DNA from 4 places in the Nonomuraea sp. NPDC000554 genome. Region 4 is predicted to be linked to each of the others. Evidence: riboswitches for the same ligand, from Rfam matches in the RefSeq annotation. Region 4 holds a riboswitch; each other region holds the start of a gene.
The links. A riboswitch is a leader RNA that binds a small molecule or an ion and turns the genes downstream of it on or off. The one in region 4 is predicted to bind thiamine pyrophosphate.
Positions count from the first base shown of each region.

Region 1: another riboswitch for thiamine pyrophosphate. It lies ahead of ABT294_RS30660 (purine-cytosine permease family protein); the one in region 4 lies ahead of tenA (thiaminase II).
Region 2: another riboswitch for thiamine pyrophosphate. It lies ahead of thiC (phosphomethylpyrimidine synthase ThiC); the one in region 4 lies ahead of tenA (thiaminase II).
Region 3: another riboswitch for thiamine pyrophosphate. It lies ahead of ABT294_RS16655 (FAD-dependent oxidoreductase); the one in region 4 lies ahead of tenA (thiaminase II).

Region 1 covers NZ_JBEPDC010000018.1:101,606-106,159, reverse strand. The annotation lists gene ABT294_RS30665 (methylated-DNA--[protein]-cysteine S-methyltransferase) at 1-243, shown strand, start outside; gene ABT294_RS30660 (purine-cytosine permease family protein) at 209-1,543, opposite strand; TPP riboswitch at 1,534-1,646, opposite strand; gene ABT294_RS30655 (DUF2690 domain-containing protein) at 1,885-2,355, shown strand; gene ABT294_RS30650 (hypothetical protein) at 2,412-2,708, opposite strand; gene ABT294_RS30645 (hypothetical protein) at 3,180-4,169, shown strand; gene ABT294_RS30640 (GNAT family N-acetyltransferase) at 4,241-4,554, opposite strand, start outside.
Region 2 covers NZ_JBEPDC010000011.1:114,073-118,626, forward strand. The annotation lists gene ABT294_RS21820 (LysR family transcriptional regulator) at 1-727, opposite strand, end outside; gene ABT294_RS21825 (aldo/keto reductase) at 784-1,758, shown strand; gene thiC (phosphomethylpyrimidine synthase ThiC) at 1,835-3,574, opposite strand; TPP riboswitch at 3,570-3,683, opposite strand; gene ABT294_RS21835 (cytochrome d ubiquinol oxidase subunit II) at 4,005-4,554, opposite strand, start outside.
Region 3 covers NZ_JBEPDC010000007.1:264,830-269,383, reverse strand. The annotation lists gene ABT294_RS16665 (Rv2175c family DNA-binding protein) at 1-241, opposite strand, end outside; gene ABT294_RS16660 (NAD(P)/FAD-dependent oxidoreductase) at 272-1,441, opposite strand; TPP riboswitch at 1,494-1,610, shown strand; gene ABT294_RS16655 (FAD-dependent oxidoreductase) at 1,600-2,841, shown strand; gene thiS (sulfur carrier protein ThiS) at 2,838-3,038, shown strand; gene ABT294_RS16645 (thiazole synthase) at 3,031-3,786, shown strand; gene pknB (Stk1 family PASTA domain-containing Ser/Thr kinase) at 4,034-4,554, shown strand, end outside.
Region 4 covers NZ_JBEPDC010000014.1:184,183-188,736, forward strand. The annotation lists gene ABT294_RS26220 (serine hydrolase) at 1-389, opposite strand, end outside; gene ABT294_RS26225 (GbsR/MarR family transcriptional regulator) at 612-1,559, shown strand; gene ABT294_RS26230 (NmrA family NAD(P)-binding protein) at 1,718-2,551, opposite strand; TPP riboswitch at 2,607-2,702, shown strand; gene tenA (thiaminase II) at 2,692-3,372, shown strand; gene ABT294_RS26240 (MerR family transcriptional regulator) at 3,489-3,848, opposite strand; gene ABT294_RS26245 (zinc-binding dehydrogenase) at 3,860-4,554, opposite strand, start outside.

The sequences.
Region 1 (4,554 bases), on a different contig from region 4:
CTGCAGAAGACGATGGCGGTGCCGTACGGCACGACCACGACCCTGGAGGAGATCGGCGAGCGCATCGGCAGGCCGCGCGCGCTGCGCGCGGTCGGCAACGCGCTCGGCGCCAACCCCGTCTGCGTGATCGTGCCGTGCCACCGGGTCGTGCACGCCGACGGCGGGCTCGGCGACTACGCGGGGGGCGTGGCCGCCAAGCAGCACCTGCTCAACGTCGAGCGGCGCGCCTCAGCAGCCCGATGAGCAGCGTCACGAGCGCGGCCACCACCGCCGCGCCGAGCGCCCCGTTCATCCAGGGCTGCCTGGTGAAGCCGATGGCCTCGCGCGCCGACACCCAGAACGCGTCCCACCCCTTCACGGTGGGGGTCGAGGTGGTCAGCCAGTAGGCGACGAAGCCGAGCGCCCAGGGCGCCACCATGGACCACCGCGCAGGGGCGTCCTCGGCGGTGTTCCACCAGGTCGAGCCGCCGAGCAGGAAGTAGTCGACGGCGAGCACCGCGAACATCGGCACGAAGACGGCGCCGATCACGCCCAGGAACGCCCCGTACGAGGTCACGTCCACGACCAGGGCGATGGCGACCGTGATCACGCCGATGGCGGTGGAGAAGATCCGCCGGTCCACCCTGGGCATGAGGTTCTGCAGGGAGATGGTGGTCGAGTAGACGTTGGCGAAGGACTGGTCGGTCTCGCGTAGCACCAGGATGCCGAAGAAGAGCGCGCCGAGCGGCGCCGCGATGAACGGCTCGAAGACGGCGGTGCTGTCCTGGAAGACCGCGCCGGCCCCGGCGATGGCCACCGCGTAGACACCGAGGCCGAGGCAGGCCACCTGGGCCAGGGTGTAGCCGCCGACCACGCCGGTGAACGCGGCGCGGCTGGAGCGGGAGTGCCTGGCGAAGTCGGCCGCCATCGGCACCCACGAGACCGACAGCGCGATCACGTAGTCGACGGCAGGGGCGAAGGCCGTCCAGGACCCGCCGGTCTGCGGCTGCGCCTTGCTCAGGAAGACCACGGCGAACCAGACCAGCGCCACGATCACGCCGGCCGTGACGTACCTACGCAGCAGCCTGATCGCGCCGAGCGGCCAGATCGTCAGCGCGGTGGTCAGCACGCCCGCGGCGATCACCCACACCTGGTAGGGCACGGCGGTCCCGAAGATCGCCGTGGCGGCCTTGGCGATCACCCACAGCTCGAACGCCCCCCAGCCGAGCATCTGGACGATGTTCAGCACGGTCGGGACGTAGGAGATCCGCGTCCCGAACAGGCCGCGGAGCAGCACCATCGCGGGCCGGCCCGTCTGCGTGCCCGGCACCGCCGCCAGGCCCACCATGGCCGTGCCGATCAGGCTGCCGACGACCGTCGCCACGAGCGCCGCGGTGAGGCTGAGCGGCGTGCCCTGGAGCGGGTCGAGCAGGAACAGCGCGCCGGAGAAGCCGAGGAGGCTGACCCCGAGGTTGGCCCAGAGCGCGCCCTGGTCGAGCACGCCGAGAGTCTTCGGGGGAGCCTCGTCGAGGGTCAGCGGAACTTCGTTGACGCCATGCGTCATCGCACACTCCCTACGCCGGCATTACCCGGACAGGTTCATGCGGTCGGCAGCAGCGGTAGCTGCCCTCTCAGCCTGGTTGCCCCAAGCTCCCGCGGGGGTTGGTCGCAAAGCCGGGATCATCCCAGCTCGCGCCCCCATGATGCACTATTCGCCCGCATTCAACTACCCCGCCCCGGCTACTCCCCGGTTGCTCGGTTGGACGTTCGCCGAAGGACACGGTGCTGGGCACGTCGTCGGCCAGTGGGACCAGATGTCGGCATTTTCCGCGATCTCCGAAATGTGACGCCTGATCCGGTTAGGCTCCGATGATCTTCAACAGCCCCAGCCAAGGAGTCGCCCGCGTGACGATCCGAATCCTCGCCACCGCATTGCTCGCCGCCTCGACCACGCTCCTCGCGAGCACCCCCGCCGGCGCGACCGCGGTCGACTACACCGGCAAGGACCCGTACAAGACGGGCTGCGCCCGCTCCTCCCGCGTGATCAAGACAGCGGACCTGCTCACCTACGTCAACAACGAGGACGTCGGCGACGTCACGCTCATGTGGTCGCGCACCTGTAAGGCGGCCTGGGGCGTGATCAAGGTTTCCCCGGAGGCGACCGGCGCCATCCTGCTCGCCACCGATCTCAAGGAGAAGGGGAAGACGTCCTACCGCAGGTATACGGCGGGCAAGGGCGGACGGCACTGGGGGCCGATGTTGGCGGTGGCCTCCGGGAGATGCGTGTACGCCTGGGCCGAGGCGTCAACCGGCCGCACCGTGAAGGACTCCGGGCACGGGAAGACCGCGATGGCGTGCCCCGGGACTGCCCGGTAAGCCCTACCCGGCCTTTCACGCCCGCGGCGGTTCGGGTGGGACCGGCCGCACCGCGGCTACCGTACGGGGACGGCGAGCTCGCGGCCGCGGTAGAAGCCTTCCCGCTCCGCGACGACGTAGGGGGCCATGGCCTCACGTCGACGCGTCTCGGCCTCGGAGGTCCGCCAGGAGTCGCACTCTTCCTTGGTGTCCCACAACGACACCCCGGTGATCTCCTGCTCGTCCTCGGACCAGTACGCGTAGGCGTGGCGCAGACCCTGCGGGTACGGGCTCGGGCGCCACGCCCTTTCGAACTCCTCCAACGTGCCCGGCTTGATGCGGCGCGTCGTCACCCAGACGAAGTGCTCCCTCATCGCAGCCTCCCCCGGAACTCCGATTCGGCTTGATGCGCTCTCTCCATCCACCATAGTTCGCTGCCGGGCCCTCCCCCGGTCCTCGATCGCTCCCGGCCCTGTGGGCACTATTGCCCCGCCGCCCAGAAAGCTGAGGCTCTGCCACAATCCGTCGGCATGAAGATCACGCGTAGCCGAACGGTAGTGATCGCTTGCGTGCTCGGGCTGGCGGCGTGCACGGCCGAACCATCACCGGTGGTCGGCCCGCCGGCTTCAGCAGGCCAACCGAAGACGTCCGCGTCGAGCGCGGCACCGCAGTCGTCCCCGACGGCCTCTCTGGTTTCGACGCCTGAATGGCAGTCGGTGGAGCCGGACGGTGAGCAGTACGCCACCGCTCTGAACGATGTGGCGGCGACGGGTCCAGACACCGCCTGGGCGGTCGGTCATCACGCCGGCGCGGAGGACGAGTCTCCCCGGGGAGTTCTGGTGCGCATGGACGGCCTGCGATGGCGGGCCGAGCAGAACATCTGGGGTCGCATCTCCGGCGCGCTCAGCTCGGAGTTGAGAGCAGTGGACGCCGACGACTCCGGCAACGCCTGGGTCGTCGGCAGCGTCGATGCCATGGGTGAAGACGGCCCGGATCTCAAACGGTTCCCCATGGCCTTGCGCTGGGACGGCCGAAACTGGGAGATACACACGCCCTTCAAAGACGCCTGGGACCTGCACACGTCCTTCAAAGACCGCAAGGATCATTGGCTGACCGACCGACTGACCGACGTCGCCGTGGACGGCCGGCGAGCGGCTCTGATCGGGCTGCGCGGCCTGGAGTCCGCGGGTGCGATCAGCTCGCCCATCCTGTTGACCTGGAACGGCAGGCGTTTCAGCAGACGGGAGTATCGGCGTGGAGGCAGGTTCAACGCCGTGGACGCCGGAGCGGGGCACATCTGGATCGCGGGCATGTCGTCCAGCGGCCGATGCACGGACTCGCACCCGGCGATCTGGCACAGCGCGTCCCCCGGTGGCGCGCCGACGCAGATGAGGCTGCCCTGGCTGGGACGCGGCTCGTTGCGGCATATCTGGCAGAACGGCCCGTCCGACGTGTGGGCGGTGGGCGAGACCGGCACCCGGTGGGCCTGCGACCAGGACGGTCCGGGCGGACCGCTGGTCCTGCACTGGAATGGAACCTCCTGGAAGAAGATCAAGCTGCCCCGGTGGAAGGTGACGCTGCAGAGCGTCACCGCCTTCGCCGCTGACGACGTGTGGGTGGCCGGTGTCGAGTACGGCGGCGACGATGAACCCACGCGGGTCACGTTGCTGCACTACAACGGACGACGATGGACCCGCGACTACCGCGGCGTCGCCGGCGGGGTCTGCGGTGACGGCTTCACGATCACTCGTGTCCCCGCCCCCTCCCGTCTCCTGCTGGCCGGGAGGGCGGGCTGCGGGGACGACGAGAAACCCTCCCTCCACGTCCGCCGTTGATCCCGCCCCGGAGGGTCGAAGCGGAAGGCCGGCCCAGGCCGCTCCTTGATCTGAAGGGGCGACCAAGATCTTCAGGACACCAGAGGCCGGTACATGTACGGGGTGGTGGTGGTCAGCTGCGCGAACCCGAGCCGCAGCAGGATCGGACGGCTCTCGCTGGACGCGTCGACCTGGAGGTAGCGGTAGCCGCGCTCGGCCGCGATGCGGGCACGGTACGCGATCAGCGCCCGGTAGACGCCCCGCCCGCGCCAGGCCGCCACGGTGCCGCCACCCCAGAGCCCGGCGAAGTCGACGCTGGGTTCCAGCTCGACCCTGGCCCCGCTCACCGGCACGTCACCGGCCATCGCGACGACCGCCGCGAGGGACTCCGGCCGCTCGGCGAGCC
Region 2 (4,554 bases), on a different contig from region 4:
CCGCCACCAGCACCACGCCCAGCCCGCTGGTCACCGCCTCGAAGACCTCCTCCGGCGTGTTCGCCGTGACCCCGACGACCGGCTCGCCGTCGCGGGCGTCGCGGGCCAGCCAGAAGTCGCGCAGCGGCCCCGCCGAGGCGGGCAGCGCGATGAACGGCTCGTCCCGCAGCTCCTCGAACGGGACCTCCGCCATCGCGGCGAGCCGGTGGTCGGCGGGCATGGCGACGCCCCTGGGCTCGCTGACCAGTACCTGGGTGGCCAGCCCGGCGGGCACGGGCTTCCAGATGAACGCGACGTCCGAGCCGCCGTCGTCCAGGCCGCCGGTGGGGTCGTCCCAGCCGACCAGCCGCAGCGACACGTCCCAGCCGGGCATCACCTCACGGAAGCGGCGGATCGCCTCCTGCTGCAGGCCCCTGCCCACGGCCGTCTGCATGCCGATGACCAGCGTGCCCGTCGGGGCGGCGGCCCGCGCGACCTCCAGCCCGGCGGCCCACCGCCCGAGCAGCTCGCGGGCGACCGGCAGCAGCGCCTCGCCCTGCCGGGTGAGCGCGACCCCGCTGGGCACGCGGTCGAACAGGACGAACCCGAGCTGTCGCTCCAGCGCCCTGAGCTGCTTGGACAGCGCGGGCTGCGAGACGAACAGCCGCTCGGCCGCCCAGGTCATGTTGCGCTCGTCGGCCACCGCGACGAAGTAGCGCAGCTCGCGCAGATGCACGTCCATAGCCATCGGTTATAGCAAAGGGTCTTGGACGCGCGACACCGCCGGGAGGCAGCATCGTCCCCATGAGAGAACTCAATGGTTTGCGGGTCCCGGCCGTCGGTTTCGGGGCCATGGTGCTGTCGCCCGGCGTCTACGGCGACATCGACGACACCCGCGCGGAGACCGCGTTGAAGGCCGCCCTCGACGCCGGCGCCACCCACGTCGACACCAGCGACGCCTACGGCCAGGACGGCCACAACGAGCGCCTGGTCGGCCGGGCGATCAAGGGGCGGCGTGCCGAGGTGGTGGTGGCGACCAAGTTCGGCCTGGCGATCCCGGAGGGCGAGGCGAGCAGGTCGTACCCGGTGGGGTACGCGTTCGGCGAGCTGCGGGTGAACGCCGAGCCGCGGCTGGTGCGCCGCTACGCCGAGCGAAGCCTGCGCAACCTCGGCACGGACGTGATCGACCTGTACTACGTCCACTACCCGGACCCCGGCGTGCCGATCGAGGAGACGGTCGGCGCGATGGCCGAGCTGGTGCGTGACGGGCTGATCAGGCACGTCGGCCTGTCGAACGTGACCGCCGCCCAGCTGCGCGCGGCGCACGCCGTGCACCCGGTGTCGGCCGTGCAGAACGAGTGGTCGATGTGGCGGCCGGTCGAGCCCGACCTGCTCGCGGCGGCCAGGGAGCTGGGCGTGGGCCTCGTGGCGTGGAGCCCGCTCGGCAACGGCTTCCTCACCGGGACGGTACGGGAGCTCGGCGAGGGCGACTTCCGGCACAACGCGCCCCGCTTCTCCGCCGAGAACCTGGCGGGCAACAACGACCGCTACGCCCCGATCAGGGACCTGGCCACCCGCCTCGGCATCACTCCCGCCCAGCTCGCCCTGGCCTGGCTGCTGCACCAGGACGAGCACGTGGTGGCCATCCCCGGCAGCCGCACTCCGGCGCACATCGAGGAGAACGTCGCCGCGGCCGGGCTGACGCTGCACCCCGACACGCTGACCCGCGTGGACGAGGCGCTCGGCGGGTTCGAGGTGGCAGGCGGGACCCTCCTGTAGCGAACGGCGACATCCGGGCGACTCGTCGAGGCTGGCGCACGTAAGAGAGCGGTCGCCGCCGCGCGCCCCGACCCGGTCAGGCGCGGTCGGTGCGGGAGATCGGGAGGTAGATGCGGCCGCCGGACGCGCCGAACTCGGCGGCCTTCTCACGCAGGCCCTCGGCCAGGGCCTCGGCATCGTCCAGGCCGCGCTCGGCGGCGTATGCCCGGACGTCCCGTGTGATCTTCATGGAGCAGAAGTGCGGGCCGCACATCGAGCAGAAATGCGCGGTCTTGGCGGGCGCGGCGGGCAATGTCGCGTCGTGGAACGCCCGGGCCGTTTCGGGGTCAAGCGAAAGATTGAACTGGTCCTCCCACCGGAAATCGAACCGCGCGTCCGACAGCGCGTCGTCCCACGCCTGCGCGCCGGGGTGTCCCTTGGCCAGGTCTGCGGCGTGTGCGGCGATCTTGTAGGCGATCACGCCGGCCTTGACGTCGTCGCGGTCGGGCAGCCCCAGATGTTCCTTGGGCGTGACGTAGCACAGCATCGCGGTGCCGTACCAGCCGATCATCGCCGCGCCGATCGCCGAGGTGATGTGGTCATACCCGGGCGCGATGTCGGTGGTCAGGGGCCCGAGCGTGTAGAACGGCGCGTCGTCGCACCACTCCCGCTGCAGGTCGACGTTCTCCTTGATCTTGTGCATCGGGACGTGTCCGGGGCCCTCGTTCATCACCTGGTTGTCGTGTTGGGCGGCGATCCGCGTCAGGTCGCCCTGGGTGCGCAGCTCGGCGAACTGCGCCTCATCGTTGGCGTCGGAGATCGACCCAGGCCGCAACCCATCGCCCAACGACCAGGTCACGTCGTATGCGGCGAAAATCTCGCACAGCTCCCGGAAGTGGGTATACAGGAAGTTCTCCTGGTGATGCGCCAGACACCACGCCGCCATGATCGAACCACCGCGCGACACGATGCCCGTGCGGCGGCGCGCCGTCAGCGGCACGTACTCCAGCAGTACGCCCGCGTGCACCGTCATGTAGTCCACGCCCTGCTCGGCCTGCTCGATCACGGTGTCGCGGAAGACCTCCCAGGTCAGCTCGGCCGGGTCGCCGCCGACCTTCTCCACGGCCTGATAGAGCGGCACCGTCCCGACCGGGACGGGGGAGTTACGCAATATCCACTCGCGGGTGGTGTGAATGTCCCTGCCGGTCGACAGGTCCATGATGGTGTCGGCACCCCAGCGGGTCGCCCAGGTCATCTTGGCCACCTCGTCCTCGATCGAGGAGGCCACCGCTGAGTTGCCGATGTTGGCGTTCACCTTCACCAGGAAGTTCCGCCCGATGATCATCGGTTCGATCTCGGGATGATTGACGTTGGCGGGCAGCACCGCCCGGCCCGCCGCCAGCTCGACCCGGACGACCTCGGGGTCCACCCCTTCGCGGAGCGCGACGAACTCCATCTCAGGGGTGATCTCACCGCGCCGCGCGTACGCCCGCTGCGTCACCGCCCCTGAACCGCTCGCCCGGCGCGGCGACCGCTCGGGAAACGCAGCCGCGTTCCGCAGCGGGTCGCCGGAGCGCCGTCCGTCGTCCTCAGGCAGCACGGCACGGCCGGTGTAGGAGGTGGTGTCACCGCGCTCGGCGATCCAGGCCGCCCGTAGCGCGGGCAGGCCGCGTCGCACGTCGGCGTCGTAGTCGGGGTCGGTGTACGGCCCAGAGGTGTCGTAGAGCACCACGGCGCCGCCCTCGCTGAGCGGCACCTCCCGCATCGGCACCCTCAGGTCCGCCCGAGTCCCGTGCAGATACGTCTTGCGGGCGTGCGTCATCGCAGTGTCGGTCATGACGACTTGATCTCTCCCTACGCCGGCATTACCCGGTCAGGTTCCAGCGGTCAGCGGCCGTCTCAGCCGCTATCTCAGCCCGGTTCGCCGGGCCCCCGCGATCTGTCGTTCTCGACCCTAACCCGCGCTGCCCCCCTTGCCGCAACCCACCCGCGTGGGATATCGAATCAGCTCCACTCCGCGGCTGGCAGCACGAACCCGCACGGCGAGGACCCGCTAACGGCCGAACCGGCCACACCGCCCAGCGCGCTGATCGGCTACGCCCCCGTCTACCGGCCCGTGGCCGGTAGCGCCACCCGCGCCCGGCCACGCCACCGTTTCGGGGTCCCGCTTCGCGTCTCCGATCACGCTCCTTTCCGGGGGCCCGCTTCGCGCCTCCGGCCACGCCCCTTGGTGGCCGGTGTTGCGCGTCCGGCTGCCACGCGACCTCTCAGAGGTACGACGGGCCCGTCACTCGGTGCCGGAACGTCCACCACACCCAGGCCTGTGAGGCGACCAGCAGCGGGATCAGCGCCAGGATCACCGGCGCGAGGAAGGCGCCCGTGGCGCCGGGCGTGAGCGGCAGCTGGAGCCCCGCCAGCACGCCGATCACCGCCAGCGCGGTGCCGGTCAGGGCGTAGGTGCGGGCCTCGCCCGCGCCGCCTGACAGCACCGCCGCCCGCTCCCTCAGCACCCCGCGCAGCCGCAGCGCGGCGAAGGCCAGCCCGTGCGCGGCGAACAGCGTGGCCACCGCCAGCGCGGCCAGCAGCGACACCGGCCCGTCGATGCCGACCAGCATGTCGCTGAGCAGCGACCCCCAGCTCAGCGCCAGCCCCCAGCTCCCGGCGACCACGGCGCCGTCGCAACAGCGCTGCCAGCCGGCCGCGGGCACCCGCCCGCGCAGCCACAGCCCCATGTCGCGGACGACCCACGCCACGAGCAGCGCCACGACCACCGAGTGGTTCCCGCTCAGCAGCTCGCCCTCCAGCTCGGGGAAGAGC
Region 3 (4,554 bases), on a different contig from region 4:
CGTCCTGCAGCACGGTCAGCGTGCCGGGCAGGCCCTTCGTCACGTCCTTTCCATCAATGAATACCGCGGGCACCTGGGGCCCGCCGCTACCACGCCTCACGCCGAGGAGCTTGTGGTCCTTCAGGAGCTGCTTGGCCCGCCCCATGGACAGGTCCAGGCGTTGGGCAACTTCGGGGAGAGTGAGCCACTCGTCGATGAGCTGTTCGGTCTCCCGGTCGATCTGTGCAACAGAAAGCGTCACGAACCCACAACTACCACATGGCGCGCTTGCTCAAACAACACAATCCCGTAGGGCGACATCTGGATCTACCAGGCGTTCCGGGTCGAGGCGGTGGCCGCCCTCGATGATCCTGCGTCCCTGGACGAGGTCCCGGGGGCGGTCGACGGCGAGCACCGCGGCGAGGGTGTCGTCGGCGGTGAGCCAGCAGGCCGACCACTTGCCCCTGGCCTCGCCCCGGTAGAGCAGGCGCTCGCCCGCCGGATGGTGCCCGGCGTACTGGACCATGTGCCCGAACTGCTCCGACCAGAAGTACGGAACCGGGTCGTAGACCGCCTCCTCGCCCAGGATCGTGGCCGCGGCCACCTCGGGGGCGTTGAGCGCGGTGTCCCAGTGCTCGACGCGCAGCCTCGTCCCGTAGCGGCGCGACCACCAGGCCGCGCAGTCGCCCACCGCCAGCACGCCCGGCATGGACGTGCGCAGGCGCTCGTCGGTGACGACGCCGTTGTGCAGGTCGAGGTCGGCGTCGGCGAGCCACTCGACCGCCGGGCGGACCCCGATGCCGGTGACCACCACGTGCGCGTCGACGAACTCGCCGCCGACCAGCTCGACGCCGCCCTCGTCGACGGACGCCACCATCGTCTCGAGCCGCAGGTCGATGCCCTCGTACCAGGGCTGGGTGCGGACGCCGATCTCGGCGCCGACGGCGTGCACGAGCGGGGTCGACCCGGCCTCGATCACGGTGACCTCGCAGCCGGCGCGGCGGGCCGCCGTCGCCACCTCGGCGCCGATCCAGCCCGCGCCGATGACCGCCACCCGCGCTCCCCGGACGAGCCTCGCGCGCAGTTCGAGCGCGTCGTCGAGAGTCCGCAGGACGTGTTGCGGTCCGTCTCCGGGCAGCGTGATCGGCTCGGCTCCGGTGGCGATGACGAGGTGGTCGTAGCCCAGCTCGCCCTCGGTGGTCTCCACGACGCCCTCGCGCAGCGCCTTGGCCGAGACGCCCGGCCAGAAGTCCACCCCCAGGGCGTCGAGGTCGGCGTCGACGAAGCTGGAGTCGGCGGTTCCGAGCAGCACCGCCTTGGACAGCGGCGGACGGTCGTAGGGGCGGTGCCGCTCCTGACCGATCAGGGTGATCCTGCCGTCGAACCCGCGTCCGCGCAGCGCCTCGACGCTGCGGACCCCGGCCAGCCCCGCTCCCACCACCACGACATGTCTCACGTTCATGACCATAACGGGGCCCGTCCCGGCGCGTGGCCCCGAGGCCTTAGGCTGAAGACGTAAGACGCGCGGGAGTCCGGCCGTTACCGGGCTGAGAGGAAGGCTTGACCGGGCCTTCGACCGCAAGACACCTGATCCGGATCATGCCGGCGAAGGGAGCGGACATGCAGGTCGTGGTGGGTGGCGGGATCGTCGGGCTGTCGGTGGCCTGGCGCCTGGCCCGCGCCGGCAGGCCGGTGACCGTCGTCGACCCGGCTCCGGCCTCGGGCGCGTCGCACGCGGCGGCGGGCATGCTGGCGCCGGTCAGCGAGGTCACCTACACCGAGGAGCCGCTGCTCCGGCTGGGGATGGCGTCTCTGCGCAGGTGGCCGTCCTTCGCCGCCGACCTCATCGCCGACGCCGGCCTTCCGACCACCGGGCTCACCCCCGTGACACCCGCTGAAGGCGGGCCCGCCCCCCGTGCCGGCAGGGCTCCCACTGATGGCGGCGGGTTGGATTTCCGGTCCGACGGGACTCTCGACGTGGCGTTCGGGGCTGACGACCTGGCCGCGCTCGACGAGCTGGCCACGTTCATGGAGAAGCTGGGGCTGCCGGTCGAGCGGCTCACCGGGCGCGAGTGCCGCCGTCTGGAGCCGATGCTGGCGCCGTCCGTCCGTGGCGGCCTGCTGGCCCCCGGCGACGCGTGGGTGGACCCGCGCCGCGTGACCGCCGCGCTGCTCGTCGCGCTGGAGCGGCGGGGCGTGCCTCTCGTGCGGGCGCGCGTCACCGAGTTGATCCGCGAGGGCGGCGCGGTCACAGGCGTGCGGCTCGCCCCGCCCGGCCACGACGTCCCAGCGCAGCCCCCGCCCGGCCACGGCGTGCCCACGGAGATCCCGGGAGGCCGCGACGTGCCTGGGGAGATCCGGGCGGAGCGGGTCGTCCTGGCGGCAGGGGCGTGGAGTGCCGAGCTGGCCGAGGTGCCCGTCCGGCCGGTCAAGGGGCAGATCATGCGGCTGCGGTCCCCTCAGCCGCTGCTCGGGCGGTGCGTGCGCGGCACCGTGCACGGCGCGTCCGTGTACCTGGTGCCGCGGGGCGACGGCGAGCTGGTCGTGGGAGCCACGCAGGAGGAGCTCGGGTTCGACCGGCGGGTGACGGCGGGCGGCGTGTACGAGCTGCTGCGCGACGCCCGCGAGCTGGTGCCCGGCGTAACCGAGCTGGAGGTGGCCGAGATGGTGGCCGGGCTGCGTCCCGGCACGCCTGACAACGTGCCGCTGATCGGGCCGAGCGCGACGCCGGGGCTGCATCTGGCCACCGGCCACCACCGCGGCGGGGTGCTGCTCGCTCCGCTCACCGCGGCCATGCTGCAAGGCGAGGAGAGCGAGCTGGCGCAGCTCTGCTCACCCCTGAGATATCGGGATATTTCATGAATGTGACGATCAATGGGGCCGCCCAGGAGGTGCCCGACGGCATCACCGTGGCGCAGGCCGTCCAGACCCTGACGACCGCCACCACCGGCGTGGCCGTCGCGGTGAACGGTGAGGTGGTGACGCGGAGCACCTGGGAGACGACGGCGCTCGGCGACCGCGACACCGTCGAGGTGCTCACGGCGGTGCAAGGTGGATGACCTGATCATCGGCGGGGAGAAGTTCTCGTCCCGGCTGATCATGGGGACGGGCGGCGCGCCCTCGCTGGAGGTGCTCGACCAGGCGCTGGTCGCGTCCGGCACCGAGCTGACCACGGTCGCCATGCGGCGGCTGGACCCGTCGGCCCGCGGCTCCGTCCTGGACGTGCTGCGCGAGCGCGGCATCAGGGTGCTGCCGAACACGGCGGGCTGCTTCACGGCCGGAGAGGCGGTGCTGACGGCCCGGCTGGCTCGCGAGGCGCTCGGCACCAACTGGGTCAAGCTGGAGGTCATCGCCGACGAGCGGACGCTGCTGCCCGACCCGATCGAGACGTTCGACGCTGCCGAGCGGCTCGTGTCCGACGGGTTCGTGGTGCTGCCGTACATCGGCGACGACCCCGCGCTCGCCCGGCGGCTGGAGCAGGCGGGCTGCGCGGCCGTGATGCCGCTCGGCGCGCCCATCGGGTCCGGGCTCGGCATCCGCAACCCGCACAACATCGAGCTGATCGTGGAGGCCGCCTCGGTGCCGGTGATCCTCGACGCGGGCATCGGGACGGCGAGCGACGCGGCGCTGGCGATGGAGCTCGGCTGCGACGCCGTCCTCCTGGCGACGGCGGTCACCAGGGCACAGCGGCCCGACCTGATGGCGGCGGCGATGAAGGCGGCCGTCCAGGCCGGACGGCTCGCCCACCAGGCAGGCCGCATCCCCCGCCGCCGCTACGCCGAGGCATCCTCCCCGACCGTCCCCTGAGCCTGGCTCCCCCTCCAGCCCCACCGGCGGGAGAGGGCGCCCCGCTCTTGCGGGCGTCACCCCCGCCGCGGCCGGGCGTTCGTTCCCGCGCATGGGTCCTTTCGGGCGGGGGTGGTGGTGTCGGTGCGGTGGACGGATCGTTACGTCCCGCTTCCTTGGTGGTGGGCGCGTTCCAAGGGGCACGGCTCGGCATCGGTTTCGGGTGGTCAGGCCCTGCCAGTGGCGAAACGCCCGTAAACTCAGCGGGGTGGACACGACGACGGCGGACCCCTTGGTCGGGCGACTTATCGATGGGCGCTACCGCATCGAGTCCCGCATCGCCCGAGGCGGGATGGCGACCGTCTACCTCGCGCTGGACATACGGCTTGACCGTACGGTCGCGCTGAAGGTCATGCACGGCTCGCTGGCCGCGGACCCCGCGTTCGTGCGGCGCTTCATCGGCGAGGCGAAGTCCGTCGCCAGCCTCTCGCACCCCAACGTGGTGCACGTCTTCGACCAGGGCACCGACGGCGACGTCGTCTACCTGTCGATGGAGTACGTGCCGGGCAAGACGCTCCGCGACATCCTGCGCGAGCGCGGCAGGCTGCCCGCCCGCGAGGCGCTGGAGATCATGATCCCGGTGCTCGCCGCGCTGGGGGCCGCGCACCAGGCCGGGATGGTCCACCGCGACGTGAAGCCGGAGAACGTCCTGCTGACCGGCGACGGCCGGGTCAAGGTCGTGGACTTCGGTCTGGCCAGGGCGATCGAGGCCACCAACCAGACCCGCAC
Region 4 (4,554 bases):
ACGTCGTCGTCCTCGCCTGGATCTCCGTAGCTCTCCTCGATGCCGTTGGTGTGGTTGAGGAGATGGCGGGGTGTGACCTTGGCGCTGACGTCGGGGTCGGCGACCCGGAAATCAGGAAGGTAGGTCCGCACCGGCTCGTCCAGGGCGACTTTCCCCTCGTCGACGAGCTGCATGAAGGCGAGGGCGGTCCATGTCTTGGACACGGAGCCGCACTGGTAGATGGTGTCGGTCCTCGCGGGCTCCCGCGTGGAGATGTTCTTGACGCCGACGGCGAAGTCGGTGATCTCTCCGTCGCGGAGGACGCCGATCGCGGCGCTCGGGATCCGGTATTCCGCGAGCAGTTCGGAGACGCGAGCCCGCATCCGGGTCACATCCAATGCTCTTGCCATAAGGGGTTCCTCGTCTCGCCCGTTCCTTTCCAAGCGGGAAAAGGCTACGTTGCATTTCAAGCCTCGTCAACGAAAAGCCCTAACGGAGCCACTGAAATCCTGGGCTTTCTCGTCAATCGTTGCAACAGCATTGTTGATAAATGCAATCCACGCCAACCAGCCGTTGCAATGTACTGTTGGTGAACGCACCCGTGAACCCCGAACCGACAGGAGGGCGAGCCGATGCCCGGAGGCAGGCTGACCCACGAGCATCGCCGGCAGATCGCGATCTGGCTGGCCGAAGGGCTGGGATACGCCGAGATCGCCAGGCGGCTGGGCAGGCCCACGTCCACGATCAGCCGCGAAGTGGCACGCAACAGCGCGCCCGGCGGCTACCTGGCCGACCGCGCCCAGCAGGCCGCCGGGCAGCGCGCCCGCCGCAGACCAGTTCAGGCCACGGAGCCACCGGTCGACGGGCGGCCGGCCGAGTCCGTGCGCGGTTTCGTGGAGCAGTTCGCGACGCTGCTGGTCGGAACCGGCCTTTCCCGGATGCCCGCTCGCGTGTTCGTCTGCCTGCTCACCTCCGACTCCGGGGGCCTGACGTCCGCCGAGCTCGTACGCCAGCTGCAGGTCAGCCCGGCGTCGGTGTCCAAGGCCATCGGCTACCTCGAGGGGATCGAGCTGGTCAGGCGCACACAGGGTTCCGGCCGCCGCGAGCGGTACGTCATCGACGACGACGTCTGGCTCCGGGCGTTCAAAGCCGACACCGGGGCACACGCCGAGGTCGCGGAGGCCGCGCGGCACGGGATCGACATCTTCGGCGTCGGCACGCCCGCCGGCACCCGGCTGGGCCAGATGGCTCGGTTCTTCACCTGGATCAGCGAGCAGATGAACGACAGCGGCCTGACCGACGCCGTCATGCACGACGCGCTGACAGTGCTGGCCGCGCTGGTGTACGCCGCTCGGCCACTCACCATGGACGAACTCGCCACGGCACTGGGCTGGCCCATCCAGCGGGCGGCCGACGCCCTGGACGCGATCGGCCGTCGTCCGATCCTCTCCGACCCGCTCACCGTGGAGCAGGTCGGGCGCGGCGCGTACGCCGTCACCCCGAGGTCTGACCGCCTGAGCTCCGCGCAACGCGACGCACTGATCGTCAGTCCGTGCTCGACCCGAGGGAGTCGAAAATGACGAGGCCGGACAGACGTCGCAACCGCGATCCCTCCGGCCACACCCGCGCGGCGGCCGCGCCTCGTTCGGTGCGAGGGCGGACTTGCTTCACGGTCCTCCACGATTCAGCGCGGAAGGACCACCATCCACTCCCTGGTCGGTATCACGGCGGATCCGCGTCAGCGGAAGTCGTCCGCGTGCTCTTCCGCCCACGAGCGGAACGTCCGCGCCGGGCGGCCGAGCAGCCGTTCCACGGTGTCGGTCACCCGCTCGGGCGAGTCCACGAACCCCGCCCACGCCTTCAGCCTGGCCGCCACGAACTCGGCGTCCCCCCAGGCCGCCGTCAGTTGCTCGCGCGCGGTCTCCGGCGGCAGGTCCTCCCATCGCACCTCGCGCCCGATCGCCTCGCCGATGATCCGCACCTGCTCGGCATGGGTGAGGGACTCGGGGCCTGTGAGCACGTATCCGGCCCTGTCGTGCCCGGCGGAGGTGAGGACGTGGACGGCGACGGCCGCGATGTCGCGCTCGTGGATCAGCGACCTGGACGCCTGCCCGTACGGCCACCGCACGACCCCCTGCCTGACCTGGTCGGCCCAGCCGAGCGTGTTGGTGGCGAAGTCGATGGGCCGCAGGAACGTCCATCTCAATCCGGACTTTCGGATCTGCCGCTCGATCTCCTGGTGGAAGATCGTGGGCTGCTCACCGTCCTCGAGGTCGGGGACGTCGGTCGACAGGTACACGACGCGTCGGGCGTGCCGGGCAATCGCGTCCACCACGCCCGGTTGCACGGGAAGCCGCGGCCACATCAGGTAGACGCTCTCCACGTCGCGCAGCGCGGGCTCCAGCGTCGACGGGGACGACAGGTCGCCACGCGCCACCTCCACCCCTTCGGGAAGCGCGGCCCTGCCGGGGTCGCGCACCAGCGCGCGCACCTCGAGCCCCGCCTCGGCCAGCGAGGAGACGACGTGTCTGCCGACGCTTCCGGTCGCACCGGTCACCAGGATCTTGCTCATCCTGCGACCATAGAACCTCAAGCCGACTTGAGGTCAACCGCGGTCTGCTACTGTCGGTCGCGACGCGGGGTGCCCGGAGAACCGGGCTGAGATCACACCCGTAGAACCTGATCTAGTTCGTACTAGCGAAGGGACGTCGCATGTTCTGCGAGGAGATCTGGGCGCGCACGGCCAAACTGCTCGACGCGATCCACAGCCATCCGTTCAACGCCGCCCTCGGCGACGGCACCCTCGACAGGGACCGTTTCGCGTTCTACATCGTGCAGGACGGCCGCTACCTGGTGGCGTACGCCAAGGTGCTCGCGACGGCCTCGGTGCGCGCCACCGACCCCGCCGACGCTGCGTTCTTCGCCGGCAGCGCGCACACGGCGCTCGCCGTCGAGCGCGCCCTGCACACCGGCTACCTCGAGAAGTTCGGGCTGCAGGCCGACGAGGTGGCGGGCGTCGCCACCTCGCCGACCTGCCTGGCCTACGCGTCGTTCCTCCAGGCCACGGCGCTCGCCGCGCCCCTGCCCGTGCTCGCCGCCGCGGTGCTGCCGTGCTTCTGGGTGTACCAGGACGTCGGCGCGGCGCTGCTGGAACGCACGGCGGGTCGGCGCGACCATCCGTACCAGGCGTGGATCGCCACCTACTCCGACGCGGACTTCGCCGCCTCGGTGCAGCAGGCCAGAGCGATCGTCGACCGGCTGGCCGCCTCCGCCGACCCCGCGACACGCGAGGCGATGGCGGAGGCGTTCTGCCGGGCCACCGAGTACGAGTGGATGTTCTGGGACAGCGCGTGGCGGCTCGAAACCTGGCCCACGGCCCGCTGGCTCGGATAACTGTCGAGACGACGTCAGCCAACTCCTGCCGCTGCGGGACAAGATCCCGCCGATCCGCGGCCTGCGCGGTCACCGCGGCGGCTGTACGCCTTCGGACCTCACTTTGACAACCTCAGCTATTCTGCCAGGCGTTCTGCAAGTCGGTCGCGGATCCTCGTGGCGGCAGCGATGCGCTCGTCGAGGGCGGCCAGCCGGGCGCGAGCCTTCTCCAGCGCGAAGTGGCAGATCGGGCTGCCAGGCTGGGTGAAGTCGGCGGGCACCTCCCGGTCCAGCAGGTCGACGAAGGTCTGCACGTCGGTGAGGGTGAAGCCGAGGTTGAGCAGCTCCCGGATGTGGCGCACACGCTGCACGGCGCGCTCGTCGTAGTCGCGGTACCCGGCCGGGGACCGCCGTGGCTCCAGCAGCCCGTGCTGTTGGTACCAGCGCAGCGCCCGAGGGGTAGTGCCCGCGGCACGGGCGGCTTCTGCGATCCGCATGCCCCCCATGGTCACACACGGACGATGAGACCGCCGACGTAGCGTCCGGCCAGGAGGTCGATGAGCGCCTGCGGCGCGCTGTCCAAGCCTTCGACAACCGTGCACGGCTCGCGTAGCCCCAGCTTGCGCCACTCTTCGCGCAGGTGGGGATGGTCGGCCGCGGTGAACCCACGCAGGGTGATGCGCTTGCCGATCAGCGTCATCACGTCGAGCTCCACGGCGGCCGGGTCACCGCCGAGCTGGTGGGCCAGCGCTCCGCACAGCGCGATCCTGGCCCCTGGCCTGGCCAGCTGGACGGCCTCGCGTAGCTGGTGCCCGCCGACGGTGTCGAGCACCGCGTCCACTCCGTCGGGCGCCACATCGGCCATGCTGCCTGTGTGCCGGTCGTAGACGGCGTCGTAGCCGAGGTGGGCGGCGCGGTCGGGGGAGCCGGTGCTACCCACCACGCGGACCGCGCCCAGCAGGCGGGCGATGGGAGAGGCGATGCTGCCGACCGCGCCTGCCGCCCCCGTCACCAGGACTGTGTCGCCTGGCTGTACCTCTGCCGCGGCGCGCAAGCCCACGTAGGTGGTCAAGCCCTGTCCGAGGTGGCGCATCGCCTCCTCAGCGGAGGAGACCGGCTCGATCCGCTGGTAGGCGTCGACGACGGCGTATTCACGCCAGCCACGGCCGTGCCGCACCCAGTCACCGGGAGCCAGATCGGGAT